4 regions of the Cytobacillus sp. BC1816 genome follow, and region 3 is predicted to be linked to each of the others. Evidence: a T-box and tRNA genes for the amino acid it is inferred to sense, from the RefSeq annotation. Region 3 holds a T-box; the other regions hold tRNA genes.
The links. A T-box is a leader RNA that pairs with one kind of tRNA and senses whether it is charged. The one in region 3 lies ahead of argS (arginine--tRNA ligase), so its partner is inferred to be a tRNA-Arg.

Region 1: it encodes a tRNA-Arg, which carries the amino acid that the T-box ahead of argS (arginine--tRNA ligase) is inferred to sense. The anticodon was not compared.
Region 2: it encodes a tRNA-Arg, which carries the amino acid that the T-box ahead of argS (arginine--tRNA ligase) is inferred to sense. The anticodon was not compared.
Region 4: it encodes a tRNA-Arg, which carries the amino acid that the T-box ahead of argS (arginine--tRNA ligase) is inferred to sense. The anticodon was not compared.

Annotation. Positions count from the first base shown of each region.
Region 1 is NZ_CP195611.1:4,218,953-4,227,048, reverse strand. It holds gene recQ (DNA helicase RecQ) at 1-1,986, shown strand, start outside; gene ACR42H_RS21505 (GerMN domain-containing protein) at 2,158-3,225, shown strand; gene rph (ribonuclease PH) at 3,402-4,172, shown strand; gene ACR42H_RS21495 (XTP/dITP diphosphatase) at 4,174-4,785, shown strand; gene ACR42H_RS21490 (metallophosphoesterase) at 4,782-5,300, shown strand; tRNA gene ACR42H_RS21485 (tRNA-Arg) at 5,445-5,521, shown strand; T-box leader at 5,993-6,248, shown strand; gene ilvB (acetolactate synthase large subunit) at 6,327-8,048, shown strand; gene ilvN (acetolactate synthase small subunit) at 8,045-8,096, shown strand, end outside.
Region 2 is NZ_CP195611.1:1,578,036-1,586,131, reverse strand. It holds gene ACR42H_RS08400 (methyl-accepting chemotaxis protein) at 1-17, opposite strand, end outside; gene ACR42H_RS08395 (acyltransferase family protein) at 524-1,564, shown strand; tRNA gene ACR42H_RS08390 (tRNA-Arg) at 1,668-1,741, shown strand; gene ACR42H_RS08385 (Ger(x)C family spore germination protein) at 1,871-3,001, opposite strand; gene ACR42H_RS08380 (GerAB/ArcD/ProY family transporter) at 3,016-4,098, opposite strand; gene ACR42H_RS08375 (spore germination protein) at 4,136-5,578, opposite strand; gene ACR42H_RS08370 (hypothetical protein) at 5,748-5,966, shown strand; gene ACR42H_RS08365 (DUF3231 family protein) at 6,004-7,008, opposite strand; gene ACR42H_RS08360 (N-acetylmuramoyl-L-alanine amidase) at 7,323-8,012, opposite strand.
Region 3 is NZ_CP195611.1:215,403-223,498, reverse strand. It holds gene ACR42H_RS01225 (hypothetical protein) at 1-685, opposite strand, end outside; gene ACR42H_RS01220 (FtsW/RodA/SpoVE family cell cycle protein) at 1,051-2,235, shown strand; T-box leader at 2,266-2,522, shown strand; gene argS (arginine--tRNA ligase) at 2,568-4,253, shown strand; gene ACR42H_RS01210 (sulfite exporter TauE/SafE family protein) at 4,266-5,147, opposite strand; gene ACR42H_RS01205 (Dps family protein) at 5,331-5,768, shown strand; gene ACR42H_RS01200 (EamA family transporter) at 5,908-6,801, shown strand; gene ACR42H_RS01195 (mechanosensitive ion channel) at 7,051-8,096, shown strand, end outside.
Region 4 is NZ_CP195611.1:4,657,700-4,665,795, reverse strand. It holds gene ACR42H_RS23720 (8-oxo-dGTP diphosphatase) at 1-164, shown strand, start outside; gene rapZ (RNase adapter RapZ) at 193-1,086, shown strand; gene ACR42H_RS23710 (gluconeogenesis factor YvcK family protein) at 1,083-2,060, shown strand; gene whiA (DNA-binding protein WhiA) at 2,179-3,129, shown strand; gene ACR42H_RS23700 (HPr family phosphocarrier protein) at 3,159-3,416, shown strand; gene clpP (ATP-dependent Clp endopeptidase proteolytic subunit ClpP) at 3,460-4,065, opposite strand; tRNA gene ACR42H_RS23690 (tRNA-Arg) at 4,370-4,441, shown strand; gene rpoN (RNA polymerase factor sigma-54) at 4,799-6,130, shown strand; gene ACR42H_RS23680 (glutaredoxin family protein) at 6,148-6,396, shown strand; gene ACR42H_RS23675 (sugar-binding transcriptional regulator) at 6,532-7,554, shown strand; gene gap (type I glyceraldehyde-3-phosphate dehydrogenase) at 7,601-8,096, shown strand, end outside.

The DNA of each region.
Region 1 (8,096 bases), 1.3 Mb from region 3:
GCTCTTGTACTCCCCGGAACGGCCATTGTAATTTCTCCATTAATTTCCCTGATGAAAGATCAAGTAGATGCTCTTAGCCTTGCCGGCATCCCGGCTGCTTTTATCAACAGCACGCTGTCTTCTGCCGAGTATCAGCATGTTGTGGCCGGAATACGCAATGGTGAATATAAGCTCGTGTATGTGGCCCCGGAACGATTTGGTTCCAAGGCCTTTTTGGAATTATTAAATGGTATTTCAATTAGTGCTATCGTCTTTGATGAGGCGCACTGCATCTCTCAATGGGGCCATGATTTTAGACCAAGTTATCGTTCTGTTGTCGCAGAGCTTAACAGCTTGAACCAGAAACCTGTAATCGCTGCTTTGACAGCAACAGCAACCCGTGACGTCGCAGATGATATTCGCAGGCTTTTAAATATCGGAGAGGAACATACGTTCATTACCGGTTTTGCAAGAGAGAATTTATCTTTCCACGTTTTGAAAGGTGTTAACAAAAGAGACTTTTTATTGCAGACCATCAAGAAACATAAAAACGAAGCGGGAATTATATATACTTCAAGCCGCAAGGAAACGGACCAGCTGTACCAATTTTTAAAAAGCAAGGACTGCTCACCTGCCAAGTATCATGCAGGCTTAAAGGAAGAAGAACGAAAAGAAGCACAGGATGCCTTTGTATACGATGAATCAGACATTATGATCGCCACGAATGCTTTTGGAATGGGGATTGATAAATCCAATGTCAGATATGTCATCCACTATAATCTTCCGCGGAACATTGAAGCCTATTATCAGGAAGCAGGAAGGGCTGGCAGAGATGGCGTGGATAGCACATGCTACCTGTTGTTTGCCCCTCAGGATATCCAGCTGCAGAAGTTTTTGATAGATGAAAGCAGCCTGAATCAACAAAAAATGGAGCAGGAATACAGCAAGCTTAAGGATATGGTTAATTACTGCCATACAGAAAAATGCCTCCAGTCCTATATCATTGAATATTTTGATGAGAATGCTGATCCCCTTCGATGCGGCAAATGCAGCAGCTGTCTGGATGAACGGACAAGCATGGATATTACTCAGGAAGCTTTAATGATTTTCTCATGCATTAAGCGGATGGGAGAAAGATTTGGCATTACTTTGACAGCCCAGGTTTTGAAAGGCTCCAATAACAAGAGAATCCGCGAAATGAACTTTAATAAACTTTCAACATTTGGCTTGCTGAAAAACCGCAAAGAAAAAGAGATTGCTGATATGATAAACTATCTGCTGGCTGAGGATTATCTGGTTTTAACAGATGGAAAATATCCGACAGTAAGGCTGTCTGCCAGTGTGGTTCCTGTGTTGAAGGGGCAGAAAAAGTTATTTATGAAAATAAGTGAGCCGGTGCCTGTTCAGGAGACAGAGGAAAACAATGAGCTGTTCGAGATGCTGAGAAAGCTCAGGAAAAAGATTGCAGATGAGGAAAATGTCCCTCCTTTCGTAGTATTTACTGATGCATCATTAAAAGACATGAGCCGCTATTTTCCCGTCAGCAAGGACATGATGTTAAATATTAAAGGTGTAGGGCAAATGAAGTTTGAAAAGTATGGGGAAGACTTTATCCAGGCTATCAGAGAATATGCCGAAGTGCATGATATTTCGCCCAAGCAGGCTGCAGAAGCACCTTCAAAAACAGAGGAACCAATAGATGATCGCCCAAGCTATCAGATTTCCTTTGACTATTACAAGGATGGAGACTCAATAAAAGAAATAGCAAAAAAGCGAAATTTCTCACCGATAACAATTCAAGAGCATATATTTCGCTCTATCAGAGAAGGCAATGTAATTGATTGGTCAGATATTTTCAATGAAACGGAAGAAAAGCTGGTTTTAGAGGCTGCTGAAAAAGCTGGAAGAGACAAACTTAAACCAATCAAAGAAGAACTTCCGGAAGAAATAGATTATTTTAAAATCAAAGCCGTACTGGTAAAAGATGAACTGCTGAAACAAATATGACAGAGAAGCTCCTTATGGGGCTTCTTTTTTTAATGGATGCCATTTTACACCTCTCTTTCGGTTGTGTCCAAATTTGTCAAAAATCTATTAACACTTTTATCCCAAAAGCCGGTCTAAATTTCAGATAGGCTCGTATACATGTAGTACAAACTGTCTCAGGGGGGATTATGTATGTCTATAAATAAAAAAACGTCAATAGTGTCAGCTGTGCTGGTATCATCTGTTCTATTATCAGGCTGCGGATTGTTTGGAAGCCAGGGGAAGGAAAAAGTCGATCCGCCAAAAGCAGTATCTTATACTGATGAAGGCGAGAGTGTTGCCGAAGAAACAGCTGGAAAAGAAACAGCCGAAAATGAAGAGGGGGTTACGGCAAATCTTAAAACAGAGCTTTACTTGATTGATAAGAACGGGTATGTCGTTCCCCAGACTATTGACCTGCCAAAAACTAATTCAGTTGCAACACAGGCGTTAGAGTACCTGGTAGAAAACGGACCCGTTACAGAGCTTCTTCCTAATGATTTCCGTGCAGTCCTTCCGGCTGATACAAAAGTTTCTGTAAATATTAAAGATAAAGTTGCAACCGTCGATTTTTCAAAAGAATTTAAGGAATATGCTAAGGAAGATGAAAAGAATATTCTCCAATCAATTACTTGGACACTTACACAATTTGATTCCATTGATAAAGTTAAGCTGACATTAAACGGACATGAATTAAAGGAGATGCCTGTGAATGGCACTCCAGTCAGTTCGGCGTTGAGCAGAGCCAATGGAATAAACATGGATACAACGGAAGTAGTGGATATCACGAATACGAAGCCGATTACCGTTTATTATCTGGGCGGGGATGAAGAAAACTATTATTACGTGCCTGTCACCAAGCGTGTCAGCAATGATATCGACAATAAAGTTGAAGCGGTTGTATCCGAACTGATAAAAGGGCCGAACTATGCTTCCAATCTGGTGACAGACTTCCTTCCGGATGTAGAGCTGCTTGACGCTCCAAAAGTTGAAGAAGGAAAAGTCACATTAAACTTCAATGAAAATGTTTTCAGCAGCTTCGAAGAGAAAATGATTTCCAAGCACTTGCTGAATGCACTTGTCCTTTCACTGACAGAACAAAAGGGCATCGAAAGCGTGGCTGTCACAGTCGATGGCAAAGCAGAGATTGTCAATGAGGATGGCCAAAAACTATCTGAGCCTGTAACCCGCCCTGAAAATGTGAATACAGGAAGTTTTTAATAGTGCAGATTTTGTTATACTATATAGTAACAGGAAAAAGAGGTTGGCATTTAATGCCGCCTCTTCTTTGTTGGTAAAATGAAGGCATGCCAATGTACCTGGACAAAAACATACTTAGGGCGATGCCCTGGCTAAATAATTTTTTTAACATAAGCAAAAGAAGGGGGAATCAGCTTATGCGTGCAGATGGACGTGAACCGAAGCAGCTTAGGCCTATACATATTGAAACAGATTACTTAAAGCATCCTGAGGGCTCTGTCCTTATAACTGTGGGAGACACGAAGGTGATTTGCACAGCAAGTATCGATGAGAGGGTCCCTCCTTTTATGAGGGGACAGGGGAAAGGCTGGATAACAGCTGAATATTCCATGCTTCCAAGAGCAACCGAACAGAGAAATATCAGGGAATCTGCAAAAGGGAAAATCTCAGGGAGAACAATGGAAATCCAGCGTCTGATCGGCCGTGCTCTCCGTGCAGTGGTGGATCTTGAAGCACTTGGCGAAAGAACGGTTTGGCTTGATTGCGACGTAATCCAGGCGGATGGAGGGACCCGGACAGCATCCATTACAGGAGCCTTTGTCGCTATGTCACAGGCGATGGATAAACTTTACAGCAGCAAGAAGCTTACTCACTACCCAATCAATGATTTTCTTGCTGCCACAAGTGTGGGAATTCTTAAAAACAAGCAGACTGCAGTGGATTTGAATTATATTGAAGACTCCTCAGCGGAAGTAGATATGAATATCGTTATGACTGGCAGCGGTGAGTTTGTGGAGCTTCAGGGAACGGGTGAAGAAGCGACTTTTTCTTATACCCAGCTGCAGGAAATGCTGGGTGCTGCACAGGAAGGCATATCAGAGCTGTTTGAGTTTCAAAAGGCTGCGCTTGGAGTGAATATCACAGAAAGCATTCAAAGCAAAAGAGAAAAGCTGGAGGGGAGGTCATAGCATGCAGGAAGTGATTATCGCTACCAAAAATGCAGGCAAAGCCAGAGAGTTTGAACGGATGTTCAAACCTCTTGGGTATGAAGTTAAAACGCTGCTGGATTATCCTGATTTTCACGATGTAGAGGAAACAGGAAGCACGTTTGAAGAGAATGCCATTCTGAAAGCGGAAGCCGTTTCTGAAGCTTTTGGGAGAATGGTAATTGCCGATGATTCTGGATTGATCATTGATGCTCTAGGTGGAAAGCCAGGCATCTATTCCGCCCGCTATGCAGGAGAAGAAAAAAACGACCAGAAAAACATGGAAAAGGTTCTCGATGAGCTCGAAAGCACTCCGGATCATCAGCGGCAGGCGCGGTTCTATTGCGCTCTTGCAATCGCTGCACCCGGAAAAACTACTGTAACAGTTGCAGGGACTTGTGAAGGCCATATCTTAAGAGAAAAGAGAGGGACTAATGGATTCGGCTATGATCCTATTTTCTTTGCGGAAGAAAAAGATAAAGCAATGGCTGAATTAATGGCGGAGGAAAAAAGCCAGATCAGTCATAGGGCGAATGCTCTAAAACAGCTGGAGGCGCTGCTTCCCTCTTTCGTGGCCGGAGCTGAGTACTCATGAAGGTTCTGATAGTCAGTGATAGCCATGGGTTAACCTCTGAACTCAGCCAAATCCGCGAAATGCATCCTGATATGGATCTGATGATTCATTGCGGAGATTCTGAGCTTCAGGCAGATCATGAATCATTAAGAGGCTACGCTGCTGTAAGAGGAAATTGTGACTTTGAGGCAGCATTCCCGGAGGATAGAATAGAAGAAGCTGGAGAACTCCGCTTTTTTGTCACACACGGCCACAGATATTCAGTTAAGTCTACCTTAATGAATCTGTCATACAAAGCACGTGAAATGGAAGCAGATATCGTATGTTTTGGCCATTCACATGGTCTGGGAGCTGAAATGTCTAATGGGATATTATTTATTAACCCTGGGAGCATACGGCTGCCGAGAGGAAGAAAGGAAAAAACCTATGTCATACTGGAAGCCAGGGGAAAGGCTGTTACACTGGATGTGTATGACTTATCTAATGGGAAAATTCCTGAACTGACACAAAATTTTTCTCTGGTAAAAAGCGATTAATTTGAATATAATAACTGAGGGAAGCCAGTCTTCCCTCAATAATAAAAAAATATCTTACAAAGTGTTGACTTCTTAACATTTGTCTAATATAATAAATCTTGTCGTTGAGTTAATTAATCTCAATCAAGAAAAAATATTCAATACGTCCCAGTAGCTCAGCAGGATAGAGCAACGGCCTTCTAAGCCGTCGGTCGGGAGTTCGAATCTCTCCTGGGACGCCATTTACACATCTGGCAGCACTACATATCTTACCGAATTCTTACTCACCTTTTTGGTGAGTTTTTTTATTTTTAATTTAGTTTTAATGGCAGAAGTCTGCCAGCAGAGCCTTCAGTACTTAAATATTTTAGAATTTCTTAAATTTTCAAACCGCATTTCAGGTGTTATTTCCCTTAATAAAAAAATTATCTAAAATTTTTTTGTCCCAGAGAATGTGAATATATCAACAATGTAAGCGGATACACGAAAACAGACTAATCGAAATTATCAAATAATTCATAAAAAGGGTGTTGACGGCTGATAAAAATGGGCGTAAGATAGTCCTCAATATAAGAAATTCACACCTTTAAGTTAAATAGAATTATAACCTTCATCTCAGTGAAATCATTCTTGTAATAAGTATTTTGGGTTTTTTTTATTTAATAATTCAATGATTTAAAGCGTTAGTGTAATGAGATCAAAATCTCAGAATAGGAAAAGCGTAGAAGAGGATAAGTAGTTTTATGACAGGCATTCACAGAGAGCCGGACCTGCTGAAAACCGGTAATGCCCTCTTAAAATGAACTCACCTCTGAGCGCAGTCCTGAAAGATGTTCGATTAGGGGCTGCCGGGTGTTCTTCACCCGTTATCAAAACGGACAGCATGTGGCTGTTCATGAGTGCACGCACTATAAGCGTGAATCAGGGTGGTACCGTGGAACAGGTTATCAAAGCCTTTTCATCCCTTATACCTACAATCGATAGGTGTCTTTAGGGGTGGAAGGGCTTTTTATATTGGAGTAAAAAACATGAGGAGGTTATCAACAAATGCTGCAGGAAGCTGCCTTAACAGAAACAAAAACGGAGACACATCCTGTCACCGGTGCTGATCTGTTATTAAGAGCCTTGGAGAAAGAAAATGTTGAAGTGATTTTTGGTTATCCTGGAGGAGCTGTTCTTCCACTCTACGACAAACTGTATCATTCAAAGATTCTTCATGTGCTGCCGCGTCATGAACAGGGAGGAATTCATGCTGCTGAAGGGTATGCCCGTATATCTGGAAAGCCGGGTGTTGTAATTGCCACTTCAGGACCAGGAGCCACTAATATTGTTACCGGGCTTGCAGACGCAATGATGGATTCACTTCCGCTGATTGTTTTTACAGGCCAGGTGGCAACGGGAGTCATTGGATCAGACGCCTTTCAGGAGGCAGATATCCTGGGGATAACCACTCCAATTACAAAATACAATTATCAGGTCCGCAGCATTGAAGATATCCCGAGAATTATTAAAGAAGCTTTTTATATAGCTTCAACCGGCAGGCCAGGACCGGTACTGATCGATATCCCTAAAGACATTGCTGCGGGAGTTTCAGATCAGCCTGAGGAAGAAAAGGAAGTGAATCTGCCGGGATATCAGCCGACATTAAAACCAAATTACCTGCAAATAAGGAAATTAACTGAAGCGGTCAGCAGATCGAAAAAGCCTGTCATCCTGGCTGGTGCTGGCGTGCTTCATGGAAGAGCATCCAAAGAATTAAAAGAGTACGCAGAGCAGCAGCAGGTTCCTGTTATTCACACACTCCTGGGCCTCGGCGGGTTCCCCGCAGATCATCCATTATTTATCGGAATGGCAGGGATGCATGGCTGTTATACAGCCAATATGGGACTCACAGAATGTGACTTGCTGATAAATATTGGAGCCCGATTTGATGACAGACTAACAGGAAACTTACAGCATTTTGCACCACATGCAACAGTCGCCCATATTGATATTGATCCTGCTGAAATCGGCAAGAACGTTCCAACGTCCATTCCGATTGTGGCAGATGCAAAAGAAGCTCTTGAGCAGCTGATTCTGCAGGATGGAAAACCCCCGGCCCATAAAGAATGGATGGAAACCATCCTGAGGTGGCAGGAGGAATATCCATATTTCTATGATAAAGAATCTGGACGATTAAAGCCTCAGAAAGTCATGGAAATGCTCCATTCAAAAACGGAAGGGAATGCCATCGTCGTAACAGACGTAGGACAGCATCAAATGTGGGCAGCCCAATACTACCGCTTTAATAAGGCAGACAGATGGGTGACATCAGGAGGGCTTGGTACAATGGGGTTTGGTTTCCCCGCCAGCATCGGAGCTCAGCTGGCCGACCCGGAAGCATGCGTACTCGCTATTTGCGGAGACGGAGGGTTCCAGATGTCAACACAGGAGCTTGCCATTATACAGGAAATGAACCTGCCGGTGAAAATTATAATTTTTAATAATATGGCCCTTGGCATGGTTCGGCAATGGCAGGAGATATTTTATGAATCCCGTTTCTCTCACAGCAAAATTCCAGTACAGCCATCTTTCGTAAAATTGGCAGAAGCTTACGGAATAAAAGGATATGTCATTCAATCTGAAGAAGAAGCTGAAGAATTATTGGATGAAGTGCTTCATAACCGCGAACCAGTACTTATCGACTTCCGGGTGGATCCGGATGAAAACGTGTATCCGATGATTGCACCTGGAAAAGGACTTCATGAAATGGCAGGTGTAAAACCATGAAAAGAGTCATATGCCTGACTGTGATGAATCGGCCGGGTGTTCTAAACA
Region 2 (8,096 bases), 1.4 Mb from region 3:
CTTACCCCTTTCAACATAACTTCCCCCTTTATGATTGAACCAGATGCGAACAATTGAACTAGTATATATCTAATTCTTTTTTACTATTCTTTCAATTCATTATAATAGAACAAAAAAGACATTTGAAGATTATTTTTCCAATTTTTTATTTTAGTACAGCTTTCCCTTCCCCTTTTCCCTTTAAGTTCTTACCTTTAAAAGCCTGATTTCTACACGTCAGCATCAGGTATGACATACTAATCGAACTAATCCCTTTTATCTGCGACAAAAATGATCTTCTTTAAATAAAATTTGAAACAGATTTTACATTAACCTTTCAACCCATATAATATATGAGCTAACAAGCAAGTTTTCTTTGTATAACAGAAATTTTTTAGTAGTATTACAGCAATTTCAGAGTTCGAAACCTTTACTTTTTCTGTAAATTAAACCTTCTATTTACACGAGAAAAGAAGTTTCCTTCATGTTAAAGTGGGTAAAGAAAGAAAGAGAATTTATGGGGGTCTTTAATAGAGGAGGACTTATGAAACAACGTGACTATTACTTCGACAACACGAAGTTTATCTTAATCTTCTTTGTCGTTTTCGGACATTTACTCCGCTCTTTTATTGAAGATAATGAAACAATCTATACTTTATATAAGGTAATCTACACGTTCCATATGCCTGCATTTATACTGGTATCCGGCTTTTTTGCAAAAGGCTTTTATAAAAAAGGCTATATAAAGAAAATTGCAAAAAAGCTCATACTGCCATATATTATTTTTCAGGTTATTTATTCGATCTTCTTTTATTTTTTATATAATAAAGGTACCTTTGAGTTGGATCCTTTTAACCCGCATTGGTCTTTATGGTTCCTGATCAGCATGTTTTGCTGGAATATCATGCTTCTATTCTTTGCAAAGTATAAAGCTGTATATTCCCTGGCAGCTGCTTTTATTATCGGGCTTGCTGTCGGATATGCCGATTGGATCTCAAATTATTTAAGTTTATCCAGAACATTTGTGTTCTTTCCTTTATTCCTATTGGGGTATTATTTAAAGAAGGAGCATTTTTATGCGCTATTCCAGCCAAAGTTCAGAATTAGTGCATTAGCTATTTTTGCTGTAGTTTTTATAGGTTTTTATCTCTATCCGGAAGTGGATTATAAGTGGCTGCTTGGCTCAAAGCCATATACTGAAATGGGGGCAGCTTCGATTGGGGCGGTCTTAACGAGATTGGGCTTTTATGTCCTAAGTTTAATTATGGTCTTTAGCTTCTTTGCTTTTGTTCCCCGCAAACAATATTTCTTTACTGATTTAGGGAAAAATACACTTTATGTCTATCTGCTTCACGGATTCTTTGTACGAGTATTCAGGGAAAGTGATGTACAGGGCTTTTTCAGCAAACCGGAAAACTTCCTGCTGCTTGCCGGAATATCGCTGCTGCTGACTTTGCTTCTCTCAAGCAAACTGATTACTTCATTTGCCCAGCCTATTATAGAACTGAAAACATCACAGCTAAAGAAGCTAAAAGATAAATCAAAGGCATATGCCAGATTTTACCGTAAAAAACTTACAAGCTAGGATAGAAACCGGTCAGGTATTACTGGCCGGTTTTTAATTTAGGCATAACCATTGACCATTTTTGATTATGGGATTATAATAAGTAACTGTGTTATATTATTTTGTCTCAGTAGCTCAGCTGGATAGAGCGACAGCCTCCTAAGCTGTAGGTCGTGAGTTCGAATCTCGCCTGGGACGCTACAAAAGAAAAGCGCAAAACCCTTTTATATGAAGGGTTTTGCTTTTTTTATTTTATTCAATTTGAGTAGTCATAAACCTTTGAATTCCAAGTTTGGGGTCGGTTTGGGGTCGGAACGAAATTTTTTCCTAATTAACTGCTCCAGGCCGCTTAATTTCTACAGTTATATTTGGCTTTATCTTTAGTGCAGAATACTTCTCACTTAATTCTCCATTGCTTAAATGAGAATATTTCCTTAAACTTTTTATTTTTCTTCCAATTCCTATGGGATCTGTTTCTAAGATTTTTAATTCCTCAAGAATTTTCTCGAATTCATTTTTAAGTTCTTCACCAATCAAGCGCTCTAATTTTCTTGTTGATTCTTTATCAATTATGGAAGCGGATGGCTGAGTTTCTAATATTGAAACTGAAATAGACGCGTTTAAGTTTACTATTTCATTATTGACTACCTCAATTTTCCCGTGATAATTGATAGGGTGTAAGGTAATTTTATACTTTTCATTTTCTGCATTCTCAGAGATAAGTACTCCAGTTTTCTCTAATTTATCAGAAGGTATCGTTAAGGTTAAATCCCCTAAGAAAGCATTTTTGTTAGTGAATAATTTTATGTAGAAGGTTTTGATTAAAGAAATAGAACCAACCATTTTATCATCCCTGAATAATGCTACTGCTTCTATAAAAGGTGCTTCACCTTTAATATTTTTTATAATAGGCAGCGTAGGATCAATGCCACTCTCATATAATGCGGAAACAAAGTCATGCAAGTTAGAGTTTATTAACATTTCTTTTTTCTCATGTTTGTCCAGTAACTGATACATATAGGAACCCATTTCAGGAAACTCTTCATATTCTTTACTATTTATCGTTTCCTCCGATTTGTCTGTGATCGCTAAGAATATGAGGGGATTTATGCTGGTGTCTCTTAGCATCGTATCAAGAAATGAAAATATCCCTTCCTCAGCCATTTTTTTATCAAATAAGATGGTTCTTAATTGTCCAGAGGAAATGTCATGACTTGTTTGCTGCTCCAGCCTTTGTCGAATTTCTTTACTGGTAGAACCCTCAGCAGAAATGGTAGTACTTGTCTTTCCCTGTGAACCGTCAAATTGCAAAAGACTTATTGTGCCTTTGTAAGTCTCATCATCCAGTAAGTCAAAACCAAGAATAGTTGAAATACCCTGCATCTCGATTATTTTGCTTGGAGGGACACATGAAGTACAGATAAGGGTACAAACAAAAATAAAGAATCTTAATTTCATTATTTCAACTCCCCTTATGAACGACCAACGATTTTTGATTTAATGGTAATGATGCCATATAAAACTACAGGGTATACAAACCATAAATAAAATCCAATTTGAGCAACTTTATCTATAAAATAATCATTATCAACTCTTTTGGTGATAAAAAAACTGCAGATAAAAATGATAATTGAAATTATCCATATTCCATATTTCTGCTTTATGCGAAAAATCTGTTTAACACCATTGGAAGATAAAAATAACGATATACACAAGTTAGGAAAAATTACGATTATCCATATTGAAACTACTAAAAATTCAAAGCGCTCAATAAACGGAAAACGCATAGTACTGATAATGCTGACAAATGGCCAGATATTTACCTCTAATTCTTTTGAGCTAAAAAACAATATAGAGAAAATGGTAATGATTAAAACAAGAAATGTTGTAAACCATATTGCCAGTTGACTATATAAGTGAACTTTATTTTTCTCCTTGAAAAATGGAAAAAGAAAAAGTAACGCCTCGAAGCCCAACATTGTATAGCTACTTTTGTAGACTCCATTCATAATTTCAGTCGGACTAGTCGATAAAATGGGTAATATTCTATCGAGATTTAAACTTTGAAGAGGTTGATACAATACGAATAACATCCATATGACAATAATAAAAGATAAAAAACAAATACCAGCAACAACTCTGAATCCGCCAGACACACCATAAATTGTTATCAAAACTAATGATAGAACACCGACCCATTCATAGAGACCTTCATAACCCCACGTAAGTGATAGTTCAACATAACTTATGGTGATTGAATAATGAACTGCCATAAAGTAAACGACAATTACGACATTAATGAGGCTGCCAAAAATACGTCCAAATAAATTTTCATGTATTTCAAATAGCGTACGATTTTCATTCTGTTTAAGTATGGATATCATTATCCAAGTTATAAAGCTAATAGCTATACCAGACAGTAAAACCGAAATCCAGGCATCTTTCTTAGATTCTAAATACACGATCCTTGGAGCTCCAAGGATACCCATACCAAATTGAGATGTGTGTATAATAAAAAAGGCCATAAAGGCATTGACAATGGCATTTGACTTCATTTTCCACCTCAAATTTCATGTGAATTTGAACTTTTTATTACCTCTCCCTTATTCGAATTGTATCTTTTGTGCGATTGACTACAGGGCGTTTGGTATAAAAATGGTGGGGGAGCCGAAATAGAAAGTATTTTAAATCCTCCTTTCTGAACGGATATAATGGCGCAAGATAGGGCTTATTTAAAGACGTAAGCTTTAACAAATGAACCATTAGTATACAAACACTAATCATAATCCCATTCAAACCCCATAAACCAGCCAAAATAATACATGGAAATCTTGCTATTCGAATCGCAGTACCCATTTCATAAATAGGAGCCAGAAAAGCCCCTAGTGCACTGAAGGCAACTATAATAATTAAAATATTACTTGTTAAACCTGCCTCAACTGTAGCTTGGCCTACAACAATTCCTCCAACAATCCCCATTGTTTGACCTACTTTAGAAGGGAGTCGTGCACCAGCTTCTCTAAGTAATTCAATTAATAATTCAAGTAAAAGAGCTTCTAATAAAGGTGGAAAAGGAACTTGTGAGCGCGATTGTCCTATTATAATCAACAATTTAGAAGGTATCAGTTCAAAATGATAGGTCATTGTAGCTACATAGAATGCAGTTAAAAATAAAGATACTATCATAGCAAAAATTCGAGTAAATCGTATAAATGTACTTAGCGACCATCTTAAATAGATATCTTCTGTTGATTCAAAGAACGAAAAAAAGTTAGCTGGCCCAATAATAGCTACTGGACTGCCATCCATAAATACACCAATTCTTCCGTTCAAAATCGAGTAAATAAATCGATCGGGTAATTCTGTTAATAGAAGCTGCGGAAAAAATGTATAGTGATCGTCTTCTAGGCATTGCGCTAAAACTGAACTGTCATTAATATTATCTGGTTTTATTTTTTCTAATCTTTCTTTAAGGTTATTTAGTGTTTCATCATTTGCTATATCTTTTATATATACGATTCTTACTTCCTTCTTAACACGTTCCCCAATTGTTAAGCTATCAGTACACAAATTATAATCATTAAGGTTTTGCCTGATAATCTTGATATTTGATGATAATGACTCTGTAAAGGATATCTTAGGTCCATATACTAATGATTCTGTTTCTGCCTTCTCAATTGATCTTTCAAGAGTATTATTGCAATTTACCATAAAACCTTTTTTCTCATTTAAGAAATAAATATAAGAAAATCCTTTTAAAAGAGATGAGATGAACTCATTCTTTTCGATTTCAGTTTTTATTTCCTCAATTGGTATGTTATTAACCAAATAAGTGTAATTTAAGTGTTTTTCTGGAATTGTTTGCATGTATTTAATAACATATTCATTTAGGACTTCCTGATTAATTAAATTCTTCATAAAAACGATTTGAATAGTTTGCCTTCCCAATTCCATTTTTCTACACATCAAATCTGGCGAGTCATTAAGCACGGTTCTTATTTCCTGATAATCTAGGAAGTCATTTTTGCTTTTCATTTGTGACCTACCCTTTAATCATTTCTTTTAGTTTTTGTTTCTGGGAAGAATTTATACGCAACATTGAAACTTGGGTTAAAACATTGATATTATTTGAAATTTTTCACAAATTAGACACAAGGACTTTTCTCCTATTAGCTGAATTGTTTAGCTGAAGGGAGGGATAAAATTGAAAACCAAAAATAACATTAATCCGCATTGCCATGTTTGTATGGAAGAATTTATGGTGGGTGTAGATGTAGTAATGGATGGTACCTTTAAAGGGATCATACATGCAGATTGTAATTATCTGCCGCCGGGTGAGATTGAAGATAGAGGGAAATTTGAGGCTGTTGTCAAGAGGAACCAAAAGTGGTTTAGCCAATTTAATCATGTTATAAGGCACTGAAATTAACGCCCCTCTCGATTGAGAAGGGCCTTTATATTTATACTTCTTTTGCTAATTCACTTCTATTTGGAGCAAGTGGCGGCTGTTCTAACCATTTATTCTTAACCATAAGATCAAACCATTTCTTTGTAACCATGAGATTTTTGAGAATTGTGGCTTCATAAGTAGTTACAAGGTCTGTTCGCATAGCCGAAGCTAGTCCTGCCCCATGGTAGTTTTGAGAAGCTTGATATAGGAATCCTATGTGATACAGCATTAGCTTATCGGAGAAAGGAGAATCCGTTGAAGTTGTCACTTCTGTTTCCCAAGATTTCGGAACGGGTAAATTATCTCCTTGCATGATCTTTGAAAATGTTTTTATTTGGGCATCAGCTGTTTTCTCTGAATCGGTTAAAAACTTCCTAACATCTTTCGATTGAGCAACTTGACTGAAAGCGATAGAAAGGGTTTTAGCCATAATGCTTTTTTTAAGATTTAATGAAATGCTAATGATTTCTGTAGAGGCTAATTTTCTGCCCTTTCCGAAATATCCATCAGTAAAATCTTGGCTTGTTACATATTCAGGGTTTTTAGCAGGATAAAACAAAGGATCTCTTTGGAAGTTTCCTTTCTCAAGCAATAACTCAATTGTTCGATGATACATTATTTTTGCATCGGTATCACAAGAATCATAAAAGTCCCTTAAGTCTTTTCTAACGGAAACACCTAATGCAGTGCTGTGTCCTAGCAATCCATGTAACGTCATGATATGTAAATAATTCAAGCAAAAAATATCAGTGAACAATCTTTGTTTGCCTTCATAGAGGTCAGATTCAGTAAATCCTATTGGTATTGGGAACCCCTCTTTCTCCAAAAAGGTTACGACTTGATTCTTCTGTTTTTCAAATGTATTAATAGCATCCTCAAAAATGTTTTTTATTGTTTCATCGTCAATAATAGTGACCATATATCGATTTACCACGTCTACCAATGTACCATTCACATATTCTCCCCATAGTGTACCTATCTCGGAAGATGTGAGTTTTAATTTATTCTCTTCCACAAAATCACCTCATGTATCAAATACTTATCCTATTTATTCCTTTTTTGAGTTTCATAAATGCACTTTACCATCTGCATGGTTTTAAGACCTAAAACTGTAATAATGATGGTATATATTGTTGTTAAAATTATCGCAGAATATCCTAAATATGTAATGTTGCCTGTTGTTTTAGAAAATCTCAAAAGACTCACTTCCTTTGAATGAACTTGTATAATATTGTTCCCAATCTAAAAGCTTCAATGTATTATGAATTCCTTTTATCAAAATTTCCATTTGATTAAGAAGCCCCTCTCGATTGAGAAGGGCTTTATACATTACTTCACTCGAAGTACTTGTCCTACATAAATGGTGTAATTATCATCAAGGTTGTTCCAATCTTTAATTTGTTTCATAGTGCTTCCGTAAGTTCTGCTCAGTGAATAAACAGTATCACCAGACACAACAGTGTGATAAACTGCTGAGTTCTTCTTAGGAAGATTAAAGCTTCTTACAATTCCATTGACATGACCGCGGGCAAGATTTTCGATAAAAGTGGCTGATTTTAACTTAGCTGCATCATTAGCATTATCGATAAACCCATTTTCAGTTAATAGGGCAGGCATGTTCGTTTCCCTTAGAACATGGAAGTTTGCCTGCTTTTTTCCACGATCATTAAAGTCAGCCAGCTTAATTACTTCAGCATGGATATTATTTTGGTATGTTGTTGTTGGTGCCCCGACTCCTGGATAAACATAATCTTCATATCCTGTTCCTCCACCAGCGTTAATATGGACTGACAAAAAGAAATCAGCTCCCCATGCATTAGCAGCATTTGTACGCTCAGATAAAGATACTGTTTGGTCACCAGTTCGGCTCATGCGGATGGAAACATTATCATATTCAAGGGTTAAAATATCTTTTATACGTGTGGCGATTTGAAGTGTTAAATTCTTTTCCTGAAGACCATTTCCTACCGCACCTGGATCTGTGCCGCCGTGACCTGGATCAATAAAAAGTTTGACCATATTTAATCACCTCTAATAATATTTTTATTCACAAATCTATTAACTGCTTGTACTACTGCCCTCCTTCTCACATACCAATCACCC
Region 3 (8,096 bases):
ACATATCATCCATATTCGCAAAGTCACCAATAATCCAAATAGGAATTTCTATCCGGACCCGATTCTGTTCGATATCCTTAATGGAAAGGACCGCTCCTTCTTTCATAAGAGCTTTTAAGGAAAGCAGGACATCTCTGGTGATTGGAGGATACGTCTTTTTCTTTTTTATGCCAAGGAGCGTTTTTTCGACTTTCATCTGTCCCATTTTACCGGGGATTACTTCCCCAAGCATGCGGTAAAAATCGTTCAGATCGCGATAATATGTGCGGTTAAACCAGCCATCATCATGGGCAAGGTACACATAGCGATTGCTCAGATAATTGTAAAAAGGCGGCTTAAGATGTTCCTTGACATGGCCGAGATAAAGGAGCTCAGCAATTGTCTGGCCGGGAAGCTCATTCACCGCTTCCTCTTCCTCGAAATCAATCCAGCAAAAATCGCCATAGCCATATACATCATCCTCAACCAGCCTGCCCAGCTTGTCCCTTGACACATAATCAAACATCGTGTGGGTATTAAAGTCCCCATGCTCAAAACGATGCTTTAACAAAAGCAGATTATTAATAGAATCTGAGAGAGTATGGGCAAACTCTGCAAACTCAATTCCATAAGTCATCACATACTGATCCTGTTCATTAAGATGGATGTAGATGAGATCACGAATAGCATGATTCCTTCTTTTCAATGGCGAAACCTCCGAACCGTTACCCAAAGTGGTGTTTTCAAAGAAAAGCACTGGGCTAGACAGATAAGAATAGCGCAAGCGCCTTCACAAATTAGTAAAAAGACAGCTTCTTTTGAAACTGCCTGTTAAATATCCAGTATTTTATTCTCTTATTGTAGCAAAAATAGCTGAAAATATCTTGCCGATGAGAAAAAATTTTAAATTGCATCATTCCCGGATTTTTTGAAAATACAGGAAACCATCATGCTGATTCATTCGTCTAACTACATGCAGAGAAAAAATGTAATCTGTTCTCCATTGTAAGGGTTATTTTTCTTTGTTAGGATAAAAATGTAAAAAAAGGTAAAGAAACCAGGTGTATACAAATGAACAAGAATAATAGATTCTCAGACCGATTCGATTGGACGTTATGCTTTCTTCTGCTGCTATTTTTCCTCATCAGCTGCATCGCTATTTACAGCGGACAATCCTCCAATCAATATGAAGGGAATTTTGTCGTCTCACAAATAAAAAATTATGTTGTCGGAGCTATCATTGTGGCAATTGTCATGTATTTTGACAGCGAGCAAATCAGAAGGCTTACTTGGCCGCTGTACGGTTTAGGCATCCTATTGCTTGTCGGGTTATTCATTGCACCGGATAGCATTGCACCAGAGCGCAAAGGGGCTACATTGTGGTATATCATTCCTGGACTTGGTTCTGTGCAGCCTTCTGAGTTTGTTAAGGTATTCCTTATCATTGCCCTCAGCAAAATCATCGCTGACCACCATCTGAAATTTCAGGCAAAGACCGCAGGCACGGACTTTTTCCTTCTAATCAAATTAGGGGCAGCCACATTGCCCCCATTAGGATTGATTATTATTGAAGACCTGGGTACCGCCCTTGTCATCATCGCCATATTAACAGGAATCATCCTGGTTTCCGGAATCACCTGGAAAATCCTTGTTCCGATTTATGGGATCCTGGGCGCCTTTGCAGGAACCGTTCTATATCTGGTCATCATAGCACCGGAGATTTTGGAGAAGTACCTTGGGATAGACCCCTATCAGTTCAGCAGAATTTATTCCTGGCTTGACCCGGTTAATCACAAGCAGGGAGCAGGAATGCAGCTGTACAACTCCATGCTCGCAATCGGCTCAGGATTAATATCCGGTAAAGGGTTTACTGACAGACAGGTGTATGTGCCTGATGCCCATACTGATTTTATTTTTAGTGTCATTGGCGAGGAGTACGGCTTCTTTGGTGCCAGTGTAGTAATCAGCCTTTTCTTTCTGCTCATCTATCACTTAACTAAAACCGGCTTGGAGACGACCGACCCTTTTAATACCTATATTTGCGTCGGGGTCATCAGTATGATCACGTTCCATGTATTTCAAAATATCGGTATGACTATTCAGGTACTGCCAATCACCGGCATTCCGCTTCCGTTTATCAGCTACGGCGGAAGCTCGCTTATGGGAAACATGATGGCGATGGGACTGATTTTCAGCATTCGCTACCATCATAGAACTTATATGTTTTCAACAGATTCAAATTATGTTGCAAAATAATTCCAACAGCGTATAATAACATTAATATATTTAGTGTCTATGATGAAGAGAGTAGCAAAGGGCTCTTTCCTAAAAGCGAGACAGGGGCGGTGCAAGCCTGTCGGAAAACCTTTTTGCGAAGCGCACTTCGGAGATGCATAGCTGAATGGAAAGTAGGCTATGCCGGGTTAGGAGTCCCGTTACCAAACCTCATAAGGAATGCGTTCAAATATTAGGAAACGTCCTTTCGCAAGAGGTCCTTTGGACAATCAGAGTGGTACCGCGGGCAGATTCAGCTCGTCTCTATATTTTTATAGAGACGGGCTTTTTTATTTTCCAGGAGGTGTAATATGATCAATTTCAAAGCTATTTTCACAGCTCAGCTGGCTTCAGTGCTGAATGGGCAGCTTTCTGACGAAGCAATTGCAGACTTAATTGAAGCGCCAAAGAATCCGGCACATGGCGATCTTGCTTTTCCTTGTTTTACACTCGCCAAAGCATTCAGGAAATCACCTGCCTCCATTGCTGAAGAGACAGCATGCCTGATTCAGGGACCGCATATCGAAAAAGCTGAGGCTGCTGGTCCTTACATTAATATCTTCTTTTCCAAAGAGTCAGCCGGTGCAGGCATAATGGAAAAAATCTTAAACAAAGGTAAGGAATATGGGCAGCTGAATGATGGCGCAGGCAAAACAGCCGTGCTTGATTTCTCTTCGCCAAACATCGCAAAGCCCTTCTCCATGGGCCATTTGCGGTCTACAGTCATTGGAAACGCCCTAGGCAGTCTAGCTGAAAAATGCGGTTATACAGCGGTCAGAATCAACCACTTAGGCGACTGGGGCACACAATTCGGCAAGCTGATCACCGCTTATAAAAAGTGGGGCAGCCCGGATAAAGTGAAGGAAAATCCAATAAAGGAACTGCTTAGCCTTTATATACGCTTCCATGAAGAAGCAGAAGCTAACTCAGCCCTTGAAGATGAAGCGCGTTCCTGGTTCAAAGAGCTTGAAAACGGAAATGAGCAAGTTCAGGCACTGTGGAGCTGGTTCAGAGATGAATCATTGAAAGAATTCCAGCGGGTTTATGATATGCTTGGCATTCATTTCGACTCATACAATGGCGAAGCCTTTTATAATGATAAAATGGAGCCCGTCATAGAGGAGCTGACGGCAAAAGACCTGCTGGCTGAGTCTGAGGGTGCAGAGGTGGTTCAACTGCCTGACGAAGGCCTTCCTCCATGCCTGATAAAAAAATCCGACGGAGCGACCCTGTATGCAACACGGGATCTCGCAGCAGCTTTTTACAGAAAAGAAACTTATCAGTTTGATCACTCCCTATACATTGTCGGTCAGGAACAGAGCATCCATTTCAGGCAGGTTAAAAGCGTTATCAAAAAGATGGGATATGAATGGGCGGATAATATGACACACGTCCCATTTGGCCTCTATTTAAAAGATGGAAAAAAGATGTCTACCCGAAAAGGCAGAGTCATCCTTCTTGAGGAGGTCCTGAATGAAGCAATCCTTCTCGCAAAGAATAATATCGAAGCTAAAAATCCCGGCTTGGAAAACAAAGGTGAAGTCGCTGAAGCAGTCGGCATCGGGGCTATTCTGTTTCATGATCTGAAAAATGACCGCATGAATAATATTGAATTTTCACTTGAAGATATGCTGACATTTGAAGGAGAAACAGGACCCTATCTGCAATACACCAATGCCCGGGCCTATTCCCTGCTCCGTAAGGCAGACGATGTCCCATCTGCTGAAAATGGGCTATCTGATTCTTATAGCTGGGAAATTATCAAGCTGCTCTATCAGTATCCTGAAAAAATCAGACAATCTTATATGCAGCTTTCCCCTTCTGTCCTGGCTAAGTATTTGATTGATGTGGCTCAAGCCTTCAATAAATACTACGGACAGGTAAGAATATTGGAAACGGATAACGGCGTCAAATCAAGACTTGCCCTTGTCAAAGCAGTCACAATTGTTCTTTCCGACGGCATGCAAACACTCGGCATGAAGGTGCCCCGGCAAATGTAAAAGGAGAGGCCATTATGGTCTCTCCTTTTTTGCCTTTATGCGGGCATTTGCTTTCTGCACTTTCACAAGGCTTCTTACTAAAAATCCGCCGACAAAGATGGCCATCAGCACTAGGCCGGTATAATTCAAATGTATTAATTTCAAAATCACACTTGCCACTGTAGCCATATATAAGGCTCCTAGCATATAGGTGATCTCTTCGTTTTCAAAATAGGAGGTAAGCCTTGCTCCAAATTGTGATCCTATCAGGCCTCCTGTTACGAGTGAAATGCCAATCCAATAATCAATGCTGACAGTAGAAGCGTAGGATAGGAAGCCTGCGGATACGATTAACATGACAGCAAACAAGCTGGTCCCTACTGCTTTCTTCGGCATCATCCCTAAATAGGCAACCGATAAAGGCACCATAATAAAGCCGCCGCCAACACCTAATGTCGTAGAAACAAATCCTGCAAAAAATCCAATCAGCACCATTTTCACAATGGATGGAGAAAGTTCAGAAGGCAGAACGGCACTGGTTGATTTTCTCCCTCTTTTTAACATGCCCAAAGCAAAATAAGACAGCAGAATGATATAAAACAAAGGAACTGCCCACGTATCCCAGCCCTTTTCCTCAAGAAACAGCACAAATGGGTGGGCGGCCTGAGTAGCTGCCATGCCGCTTAGTCCAAGAATCAGCCCTTGCTTAAGCCATATATTCTTCATCCTGATATGAGCGAAAATGCCTGAAAGAGAGGTGCCAATTGAAAAAAGCAAACTCGTGGTGATTGCTTCTACCGGAGAAAAGCCAAACAGCATGAGTGTCGGAGTAAGAATGAATCCCCCGCCTACCCCAAAAAAACCAGAGAGCACACTAATAAGCGCTCCGAGCGCAATAAATAAGAGATATTCCATTAAAAATCCTCACTAACCTTTATGTCTTGCCAATTAAGCGGTACTATATCACTTTACCATAATCAGCCATGGTTATACTGTGGATTTTGAATTTACCTTATTTATAATTATTATAAATAAGTATTGATTTTAATTTAGTATTTGTTATAATAAATATATAAATGATTTAGGGGGAATATAACAATGGAAAAATTACATGCAGCATTAAATGTACAAATCGCAAACTGGAGTGTTCTTTATACTAAATTGCACCGCTACCACTGGTTTGTAAAAGGCCCACTCTTCTTTACCCTTCATGAAAAGTTCGAAGAATTATATAATGAAGCAGCGGAAGTTGTGGATGAGTCAGCTGAACGCCTGCTTGCAATCGGCGGCTCACCGGCAGCGACATTAAAGGAGTTCTTAAGCATCACTACTCTTGAAGAGTCCAATGGGGAAAAGAAAGCAGAAGATATGGTTGCTGCTCTTGCTTCCGATTATAGACATATTAAAGAACAATTAATTTCTTTAGCCCAGCTTGCTGAGGAGCAGGGAGATCAAGTGACAGGCGACTTTGCCATCGGTCTTATGGAGAAATTGGATACGCATATTTGGATGTTAAATGCCTACTTAGGAGAATAATCGATAATAAAGAAAGAGTCAGTGAGAAAAATCACTGGCTCTTATTTTTGTGAAGAAAAAAACCGTTCCCTTAAAGGCTCACTGAGATGTTATGATTGACCTGATTGCCTGATATCATCTTCTGAAAGGAGTATCCATAATGGCAAACTTAAAATATTCATTATTTATTTTTCTGGGCGCATGCAGTTATGGCATTCTGGCATCCATTGTGAAGCTCGGACTCCAAGCCGGCCACTCTGTTCCTGAATTGACTGGAAGCCAATATTTATTTGGGCTCCTTTTGCTGTTGCTTTCTTTCCCATTTATCAAAAGAATGAAAATCACCCTTAAACAAACAGCAGCTTTATTATTGACCGGTGCCTCCCTTAGTTTAACAGGCATTCTATATGGAATGAGCCTTGATCGGAATCCGGCCTCCACCGCTGTTGTCCTCTTATTTCAGTTCACCTGGATAGGAATTCTTTTAGAAGCCCTATATGAAAGAAAGATGCCCAGCAAAGCAAAAGTCATTTCTTCGATCTTGCTTATTATAGGGACTGTATTTGCAAGCAACCTGATTAATTCCGGGTCACATCCTATTAAAGCTGATGGACTGATCTATGGCTTATTATCTGCTGTTACATTTGCCGTATTCATTTTTGCGAGCGGCAAGGCAGGTAAAGGAATTCCAACCATCCAGAGGAGCATCTTCATCACATTTGGCGGTCTTCTTCTGGTTGCAGCTGTTTCAGGCCCCGTCATAATAAGCGGTGGCATACAGCTAGAGGGCCTGTGGAAATTCGGGCTGCTGATGGCATTATTCGGCGCTATTTTCCCAATTGTATTCTTTGCAATCGGTTCACCTCATTTAGATTCAGGTCTTGCCACGATTGTAGGTTCTGCCGAACTCCCGGCCGCTGTTGCTGCTGCCATGCTGATTCTTGGCGAAAGAATTTCAGAAACACAGACTTTCGGAATCGTGCTGATCCTGATTGGAATAAGCATTCCGCAGTTCTCATTTAAAAAAGCAGCAAAGAATCGTTTTAGCACGTAAGGAGTTTTTACGGCAAAAATTATTTTGAGGAGACTTTGGAGATCCACTCCAAAGTCTTTTTTCTTTAAAGGCTGTTGCACCGGGTTCGGACTCATTTGACCAGAATTCACCTCCTACTGTCCGAATTAGCGCAGGATTCTTTACGATATTCTCCTTCATAAAGGACTATTTAAAGAAGACTGTTTACTCCTAAAAGCAGTGGGTATATGAAAGTATGCATTCTACAAATTCTTTTAAGGAGTGACAATATTGGACAATAATCGGTACTGGGGCGGATTTGATTACCTTTTGGCCAAACTGCCTGATTTATTATTAGCACTATTAGTATTATTAGTTGGCTGGATTATCGCAAAAGCAATCGAAAAAGCCCTTTTAAAAGGCCTGCGCAAAACCAGCCTTGATGACAGAGTATTCCCTGATAAAGCAAATAGAAAATATTCATCTGAGAAAATAATCAGCAAGATTATTTACTATCTGCTTTTAGTGTTCGTGTTTATCTTGTTCTTCAATATATTGGACCTCGATATTATCGCTGCACCGCTTGTGGGCATGTTCTCCTCCATCATGGCAGCAGTGCCGAGCATTTTAAAAGCAGCTCTAATTCTATTATTCGCATGGCTGATCGCCACTGGACTCAGCCTGCTGATCAGAAAGAGCGGCAGAACGCTCAAAGTTCATGAAAAGCTGAGCAAATGGAATTTAACAGACAATAAAGAGCAGCCTGCCAATGTTATTGATAACGCAGCTAAAATTGTTTTCTACCTGACATTGCTGGTATTCCTGCCGGCTGTATTGGGAGCTCTAAACCTGAATGGAATTGCCGGACCGTTCACCGGCATGCTTGAAAGCATCCTTGCCTTTTTGCCTAAGCTTCTTGCAGCAGCCCTGATATTATTTGTCGGGTGGTTTGTTGCAAAAATCGTCCGCGATATTGTAACGAATTTCCTGCAGGCTATTGGAAGTGAAAAACTAACCGCAAGACTTGGCTTAAACCGATTGTTTGAAGGGACAAGCCTGGCATCTGTAATTGGCACAGTTGTGTTTGTGCTTATTCTGATCCCAACAGTCATTGCCGCTCTCGAGAGATTGGATATTGAAGGCATTTCCGGACCTGCCATTGCCATGCTGAATGACGTCCTGACGATGCTGCCGAATATTGCTGTAGCTATATTCTTCGTGCTAATTGGCGTTTGGCTCGGAAAATGGGTCCGCAAATTCGTCTCCAGTTTACTCGAACGCATCGGCTTGAATTCTTACTTCTCCGGTATGGGATTAAACAAGTCTGCTGCAGCAGG
Region 4 (8,096 bases), 900 kb from region 3:
GCAAGCTTCGCTGGCATCCGTTTTCAGAGATTAAGAATCTGCCGATGGCTGCCGGAGATTCACATATTTTGGAGTATATGATTCATGGACAGGGCATGATTTATGGAACGTTTACGTATACGCCTGATTTTGAACTGCTTAGTTACAGGCTGGATCCAAGCTGAATTTGACAGATACAGGGGGAAATTATGAATGAGTACGGGTGCAGTTAATGATACTCAAATGGTGATTATTACGGGGATGTCAGGGGCAGGGAAAACAGTAGCAATCCAAAGCTTTGAAGATCTTGGCTTCTTCTGTGTAGATAACTTGCCGCCGACTCTGCTGCCGAAATTCCTTGAACTTATGAAGGAATCAGGGAATAAAATGAATAAGGTGGCATTGGTGATGGATTTGCGCGGCCGTGAATTTTTTGACCACTTATTTAAAGCGCTGGATGAATTATCCGAGACATCCTGGGTCACCCCGCAAATTTTATATCTTGATGCAGATGATTCGACGCTCGTCAGAAGATATAAAGAAACAAGACGATTCCATCCCCTTGCACCATCAGGATTGCCTCTTGAAGGCATAAAGCTTGAACGGGAGCTGCTCGAAGAATTAAAAGGCAGGGCCCAGCTTATTTATAACACATCACAAATGAAACCAAGGGAATTGCGCGAGAAAATTCTAACGGAATTCTCATTGAATAGAAAAACTATATTTACGGTTAATGTCATGTCTTTTGGCTTTAAGCATGGAATTCCAATTGATGCCGACCTGGTATTCGATGTCCGGTTCCTTCCGAATCCGCATTATATTGAGCATATGAGGCCGAAGACAGGATTAGATGAAGAGGTATCCAGCTATGTGCTGAAATGGACCGAAACAAGTAAATTTCTCGAAAAGGTTACGGAGCTGCTGAGCTTCATGCTTCCGCATTATAAACGGGAAGGGAAAGCTCAATTGGTCGTTGCAATCGGCTGTACGGGAGGCCAGCATCGCTCGGTGGCGCTGACAGAATATATTGCTGACCACTTCAGCAAGGATTACCATACGGCAATCACGCACCGTGACATCGAGAGGAGAAAGGAAAACATCAAATGAACCGACAGCCAAGAATCGTCATCATCGGTGGAGGAACAGGGCTTCCTGTCCTCTTAAGGGGATTGAAACAATACCCTGTTGATATTACTGCCATTGTGACAGTTGCCGATGATGGCGGCAGTTCAGGAAGATTGAGAAATGATCTTCATATCCCGCCGCCCGGTGACATCCGAAATGTGCTGGCAGCTCTTTCAGACGTGGAGCCGCTTATTGAGGAGATGTTCCAGCACCGCTTTGCGACATCCAATGAGTTATCCGGGCATTCGCTTGGCAATTTAATTCTGGCGGCCATGACCTCGATTACAGGAAACTTTGTTCATGCAATTCAGGAGATGAGCAAGGTGTTAAACGTAAGGGGAAAGGTATTGCCGGCTGCCAACCAGAGTGTGGTCCTTCATGCCGAAATGGAAGACGGGACCATAGTATCGGGAGAATCAAAGATTCCTTATTCCGGCAAAAAAATTAAACGGGTATTTTTAACGCCTAAAAATATTAAAGCCCTGCCAGAATCACTGCAGGCAATCAGACAGGCTGATATGATCATCATAGGGCCAGGAAGCTTATATACCAGTATTCTTCCAAACCTGCTTGTCCCTAGACTGGGACGTGAAGTCTGTCATTCTAAAGCGAAAAAGGTGTATATATGCAATTTAATGACTCAGGCAGGAGAGACGCTCGATTATACGGCAAGTAATCATGTAAAAGCACTGTATGATCATATGGACTGTGCTTTTATCAATACCATTCTGGTAAACAATGAGGAAATTCCTGCCCATATTCAGGAGCGGTACAGCGAGGAAATGGCGAAGCCTGTTGTATATGATACAGGCGCTCTTACGGAACTGGGCCTTGAAATTATACACGGTGAAATTGTCAGCCACGAAGGCGGGATCATTCGCCATGATACAAAAGAAGTTGCCCAAATGCTATATAATTTACTTTTACATGAAACCAATAGGCGTTTTAACGCGTAATATACAGGTGTGAAAGGGCTTTTGCCGGTAAAAAATAAACTGTGCATACGTTTGCTCAGTGAAGAATATCTTTTTATATGCTACTGGCTTAGCGCTTTTGCGGATAGGGGGTGAAGGGATGTCTTTCGCTTCGGAAACGAAAAAAGAATTGACGAACCTGGAAATAAAAGACTGCTGCGGCAAAGCGGAATTGTCCGCCTTGATCAGGATGAATGGTTCACTTTCTTTTTCCAGCCGGAAATTGATTGTGGATATTCAGACGGAGAATGCAGCAATTGCAAGAAGGATTTACACTCTGATTAAAAGGAATTACAACGTTCAGGTCGAGCTCCTGGTCCGGAAAAAAATGCGGCTGAAAAAGAACAATGTTTATATTGTCAGGCTAACGGAACAGGCCAGCATGATTCTGGATGATCTTAAAATTTTAAGTGAGGGATTCGTATTTACACACGATATTTCCAAGGAGCTCATTAAAAAGAAATGCTGTAAGCGTTCTTATCTGCGCGGTGCATTCCTTGCCGGGGGATCGGTAAATAATCCGGAGACCTCCTCCTATCATCTGGAGATATTTTCACTTTACAAGGAGCATAATGACTCCCTGTGTGAACTGATGAATACGTTCGGGCTGAACAGCAAAACGCTTGAACGGAAAAAAGGCTATATCACGTATTTAAAGGAAGCCGAAAAAATTACGGAGTTCCTAAATATTATTGGTGCACACGCAGCTCTGCTCCGATTTGAAGACATCCGGATTGTCCGCGATATGCGAAACTCGGTCAATCGACTCGTAAATTGTGAAACAGCGAACTTAAACAAAACAATCGGAGCTGCGCTGCGCCAGGTGGAAAATATCCGGTTCATCGATCAAACTGTCGGACTTCAGGTTCTGCCTGACAAACTGCGGGAAATTGCTGAATTGCGTGTAGCTTACCAGGATGTCACTTTAAAAGAGCTTGGGGAAATGGTCTCAGGCGGGAATATCAGTAAATCGGGTATTAATCACAGATTAAGAAAAATAGATGAAATCGCTGAGAAACTCCGGGTGGGCGACACTATAGATGCTCACTGACAGAGGGATCAGCAGGGAGGAGATATACAATGGCGGAAAAACAGGTTGAGGTTAAGCTGAAAACAGGATTACAGGCACGTCCGGCTGCATTGTTCGTACAGGAGGCCAATCGGTTCTCATCCGATATATTTCTGGAGAAGGACGGTAAGAAGGTAAATGCCAAAAGCATAATGGGGCTGATGAGCCTGGCTGTAAGCTCAGGATCAGTCATTACCCTCAAGGCCGAAGGGAACGACGAAAACGAAGCTCTTGAGGCACTTGCGAACTATATTCAAAAGGAAAACTAAAACAACTCGCATCGGGAAGATGCGAGTTGTTTTTTTATTCTTTTTATTTATCTTTCTTCTCATCCAAAGAGTTTCTTGTAATGATTTGGTCAACCAAACCGTATTCAAGAGCTCTCTCAGCTGTCATAAAGTTATCGCGGTCAGTGTCTTTCGCAATGACTTCAAGCGGCTGTCCAGTGCGCTCTGAAAGAATTGTGTTTAGTTTTTCGCGAAGGAAAAGAATGCGCTTTGCAGCGATTTCGATTTCAGTCGCCTGTCCCTGGGCTCCGCCTAGCGGCTGATGAATCATGACTTCACTGTTTGGAAGGGCAAAACGCTTGCCTTTCTCACCAGCAGCAAGAAGAAAAGCACCCATGGATGCTGCCATTCCGATACAGATGGTTTGTACCTTTGGCTTGATGAATTGCATCGTATCATAAATAGCCATACCAGCCGTAATGCTTCCGCCTGGGCTATTAATGTAAATGGATATATCTTTTTCAGGGTTTTCAGCTTCAAGGAATAAAAGCTGGGCAACAATTGAGTTTGCCACATTGTCATCGATTGCGCTTCCCAGCATAATGATGCGGTCTTTTAAAAGGCGGGAGTAAATATCATAAGCGCGCTCCCCGCGGTTTGTTTGTTCAATAACTGTAGGGATTAGGTTCATTTTCCAATTCCTCCTTCAAGATAAGGTCATCACACAAGATGATCAAGCATGTTCTTCCAAGTAAAGAAAATTCTTTAACTCCTATGTATTATCATGATACACTGATGGTCAATTAAGGTCAAACAAATCGCATGGAAATCGTGTCTGATTCGTTCGACACTTTTTTCTGTGCTGTGCTATCTCATTCCATGATACCCATTGTTCCAATTTTTAAACAAAAAGGAGACTTGCAAAGTGAATAAACATATCATATAATTAGTTATCGTAGCGGCTGAGCGCTTGGTCAGCCAGCTATAAAAATACTGCCCTCGTGGTGCAACGGATAGCACGTGAGATTCCGGTTCTTAAGATGTGGGTTCGATTCCTGCCGAGGGCGCTGCCAAAACTCCTTGTCTGATTTGGACAGGGAGTTTTTACTTTTTTCGCTTTCCGTAAATAAATTCAGCTATGCGCACATAAAAAAATTTATCCGCAAGAAAATGGCCCTTATCCGCAAATAAGATTCATCTATCCGCACATAAATCTAAAAAACTTCCTAAATTTAAGCCTGAATTTCAAAAAAATCCTTAAAATCCGCAGTTTTCACCATGAAAAATGAATATTCTTCCCTCTTCCATGCATATTGTGAAGTATTCAGAAAGATGGAGAAGTGCCGGTGTGATTGTATTTGCCAAGATATTTCCATACAACATTTACCGGGAATATTGTAAAATGAGGACAGGGGGAATGTATGATGAATTTGAAAGCTGGGTTATGGCAGCAGCAGACAATGAAATTAACAATGACACAGGAGCTGACGCAGGCGATTGCCCTTCTGCAATACAGCACACAGGAGCTTTCTGCTTTTTTGGAAAGCAAGGCACTTGAAAATCCCCTTTTAAAAGTAGAGTCCGGTCAAGTCCAGACGATGGATCCACGTTATGACCGTGTCAAACCGACAAGAATAAAAGTCGAAAAAGATAAAATTAATTGGATTGAGCAGATTGGCTGCGGAAAGACGATGATGCTGGATGAATATTTGAAGTCGCAGCTTCATTTGAAATTAAACAAGGACGAACAAAAAGTAATTGAGCATCTTATTGAGAGCCTTGATGAAAACGGTTACTTGCGAGCAGACTTACAGACAGCCTCCAAGGCTCTCCAGATGCCTCTTGTAAATATGGAACAGATGCTTGAAGAATTGCAGGAACTCGAGCCTGCTGGTGTTGGCGCCAGGAATCTTCAGGAGTGCCTTTCCCTGCAGATTAAGAGATTGCCAGAGAGAAATGAACTGGCTGAAATCATTATAGATGAATACTTTACCTTTTTTGCGGAGAAGAAATGGAAAGAGATTGCCAGGCAGCTTGGTGTGGAGCTAAAAGAGATTCAGGAGGTATTCGACCTCGTGCAGACCTTGAATCCACGGCCGGCTTCATCCTTCCAAAGTGAGAAATCCGCATATATAACACCGGACGTGATAATTCAGTGGGATGGAAGCTCTTTTTCTGTAAGTGTTTTTGATGAAGTGCTTCCTAAAATCAGTTTTAATGAAGGTTATTATAAAAAGTTTGCGGCCTCTGGAGACCGGAATGTCAGCCGCTTTCTTCAGGAAAAGCAGCAGGATTATCAATGGATCATGAGGAGCATAGAGCAGAGAAAAGAGACTCTTGCGAATGTGACCCTTAAAATCGTTGAAAAACAGCAGGACTTTTTTATAAAAGGACCTTCACATCTGAAGCCGATGACCATGAAGGAAATATCAGATGAGCTCGATATTCATGAATCAACTGTCAGCCGTGCTGTCCGTGAAAAATATGCGCAAACGCCATATGGGACGTATGAGCTCAGGTCGTTCTTCTCAAGCACGATTAAAACTACATCCGATGAAAATACGTCTTCACAGCAGGTCAAGACGATTATTGGTAAAATGATAGAAAAGGAAAATAAGCAAAAGCCTTTATCCGATCAGGAGCTTGTGAAGCTGCTGAAGGAAGAAGAGGGGATGGTTGTCAGCAGAAGGACGATTGCAAAATATCGGGATCAGCTGGGCATCCCATCATCATCTAAACGGAAAAGGTATGACTGACAAAGGAGATTTGCTGATTGAAACAGCCAGAGGTCGTGTTTTATACACGCAGCAGATGCCCGCTGTGTGATAAAGCCAAGGATGTAATAATGGAATTAAAGAAAGAGTACGATTTTAACTTAATTGAGAAAGACATTGACGGGAGCGATGAACTGACAGAGAAGTATGGGCTCATGATCCCGGTTGTTGAAATTGATGGGGATGAAGTGCAGTTCGGGCATATTGATGTCATTACGCTAAGTGAAGCGCTTACAGAAAAAAACTGAGATTAATCAGTTGATTTCAATACTCACTCTTGCTATTATGAAAGAGAAGCAAGGGTGATTTTTTTTGTGGTAAGTGGGACATAATATGTCTATGCGGGACAAAAAATGACCACATATGATGAAGGAGCTTTCCGGATGTACTCACTAATTGATATTCAAAAAAGATTATTGCCTGATATGCTTGCGGTTATGCAGAAGCGCCATGGGATCCTTTATTATATAGGGCTGATGGAGCCGGTTGGAAGAAGGAGCCTTGCAGTAAGTTTGGGCCTGACGGAAAGAGTGCTGAGAAGTGAGGTTGAATTTTTAAAAGACCAGAACCTGATCCGCATTTCAAGTACGGGAATGAGCCTTTCTGCCGATGGCAAGGATTTGCTTGAAGCTCTTGAAGGAATAATGAGGGATATATCGGGTATAGCCGTAATGGAGCAGAAATTATCCCGAAAACTTGGCATTCGCCAGGCGATCATTGTTTCCGGAAACAGCGATGAATCTCCATGGGTGAAGCAGGAGCTTGGCAGGGCCACAGCGATGTGTATGAAATCAAGGCTCAAAGGCAAAAATATCATCGCAGTTACCGGCGGATCCACAATGGCAGCCGTAGCAGAGATGCTAACCCCTGATCTTGCTGAACGGGATTGGCTGTTTGTGCCGGCACGGGGCGGAATTGGGGAAGATGTTAAAAATCAGGCTAACACCATTTGTGCAAAAATGGCTGATCATACAGATTCCAGACACCGCGTCCTTTATGTACCGGACCAGGTGAGCAGGGAGATGTATGAAAGCATCATTAAAGAACCCAATATTAAAGAAGTAATCACTCAGATCAAATCTGCAAGCATGGTTTTACACGGGATTGGGGACGCTATTACAATGGCGGAACGCCGCAAAACCAGTGAAGAAGATTTTGTTAAAATCAAGCATGCCCAAGCAGTAGGAGAATCCTTTGGCTATTACTTCAATGAAGGCGGCGAGGTTGTACATAAGGTTCAGACCATCGGCCTTCAGCTGGATGACCTATCCCATATTGAACATGTCATTGCAGTGGCAGGCGGCTCATCAAAGGCAAAAGCCATTGCGGCATACATGAAACGGGCACCATCCTCTACCATTTTAGTGACAGATGAAGGTGCAGCAAAACAGTTGTTAAAAGGGTAATCCCTTTTCAAATATTTAAATCTACCTTTCTAAGGAGGAAATAATCATGGCAGTTAAAGTTGGTATTAACGGATTTGGAAGAATCGGGCGTGTTGTTTTCCGTGCCGCTCTTAAAAACCCTAACGTAGAGGTTGTTGCAGTAAATGACCTTACAGATGCAAACATGCTTGCACACCTTTTAAAATATGATTCCGTACACGGAACATTAAATGAAGAAGTAACAGTTGACGGCGATTATCTTGTTGTTGGCGGCCATAAAGTAAAAGTACTTGCTGAGCGCGATCCTGCTCAATTAGGATGGGGAGATCTTGGCGTAGAAGTAGTAGTAGAATCTACTGGCCGTTTCACAAAGCGTGCTGACGCTGCGAAACACCTTGAAGCTGGCGCGAAAAAAGTAATCATCTCAGCTCCTGCAACTGACGAAGACATCACAGTGGTTATGGGTGTTAACAATGATAAATATGACCCTGCAAACCACCATGTAATCTCTAACGCATCTTGTACAACAAACTGCTTGGCTCCATTTGCAAAAGTGCTGAACG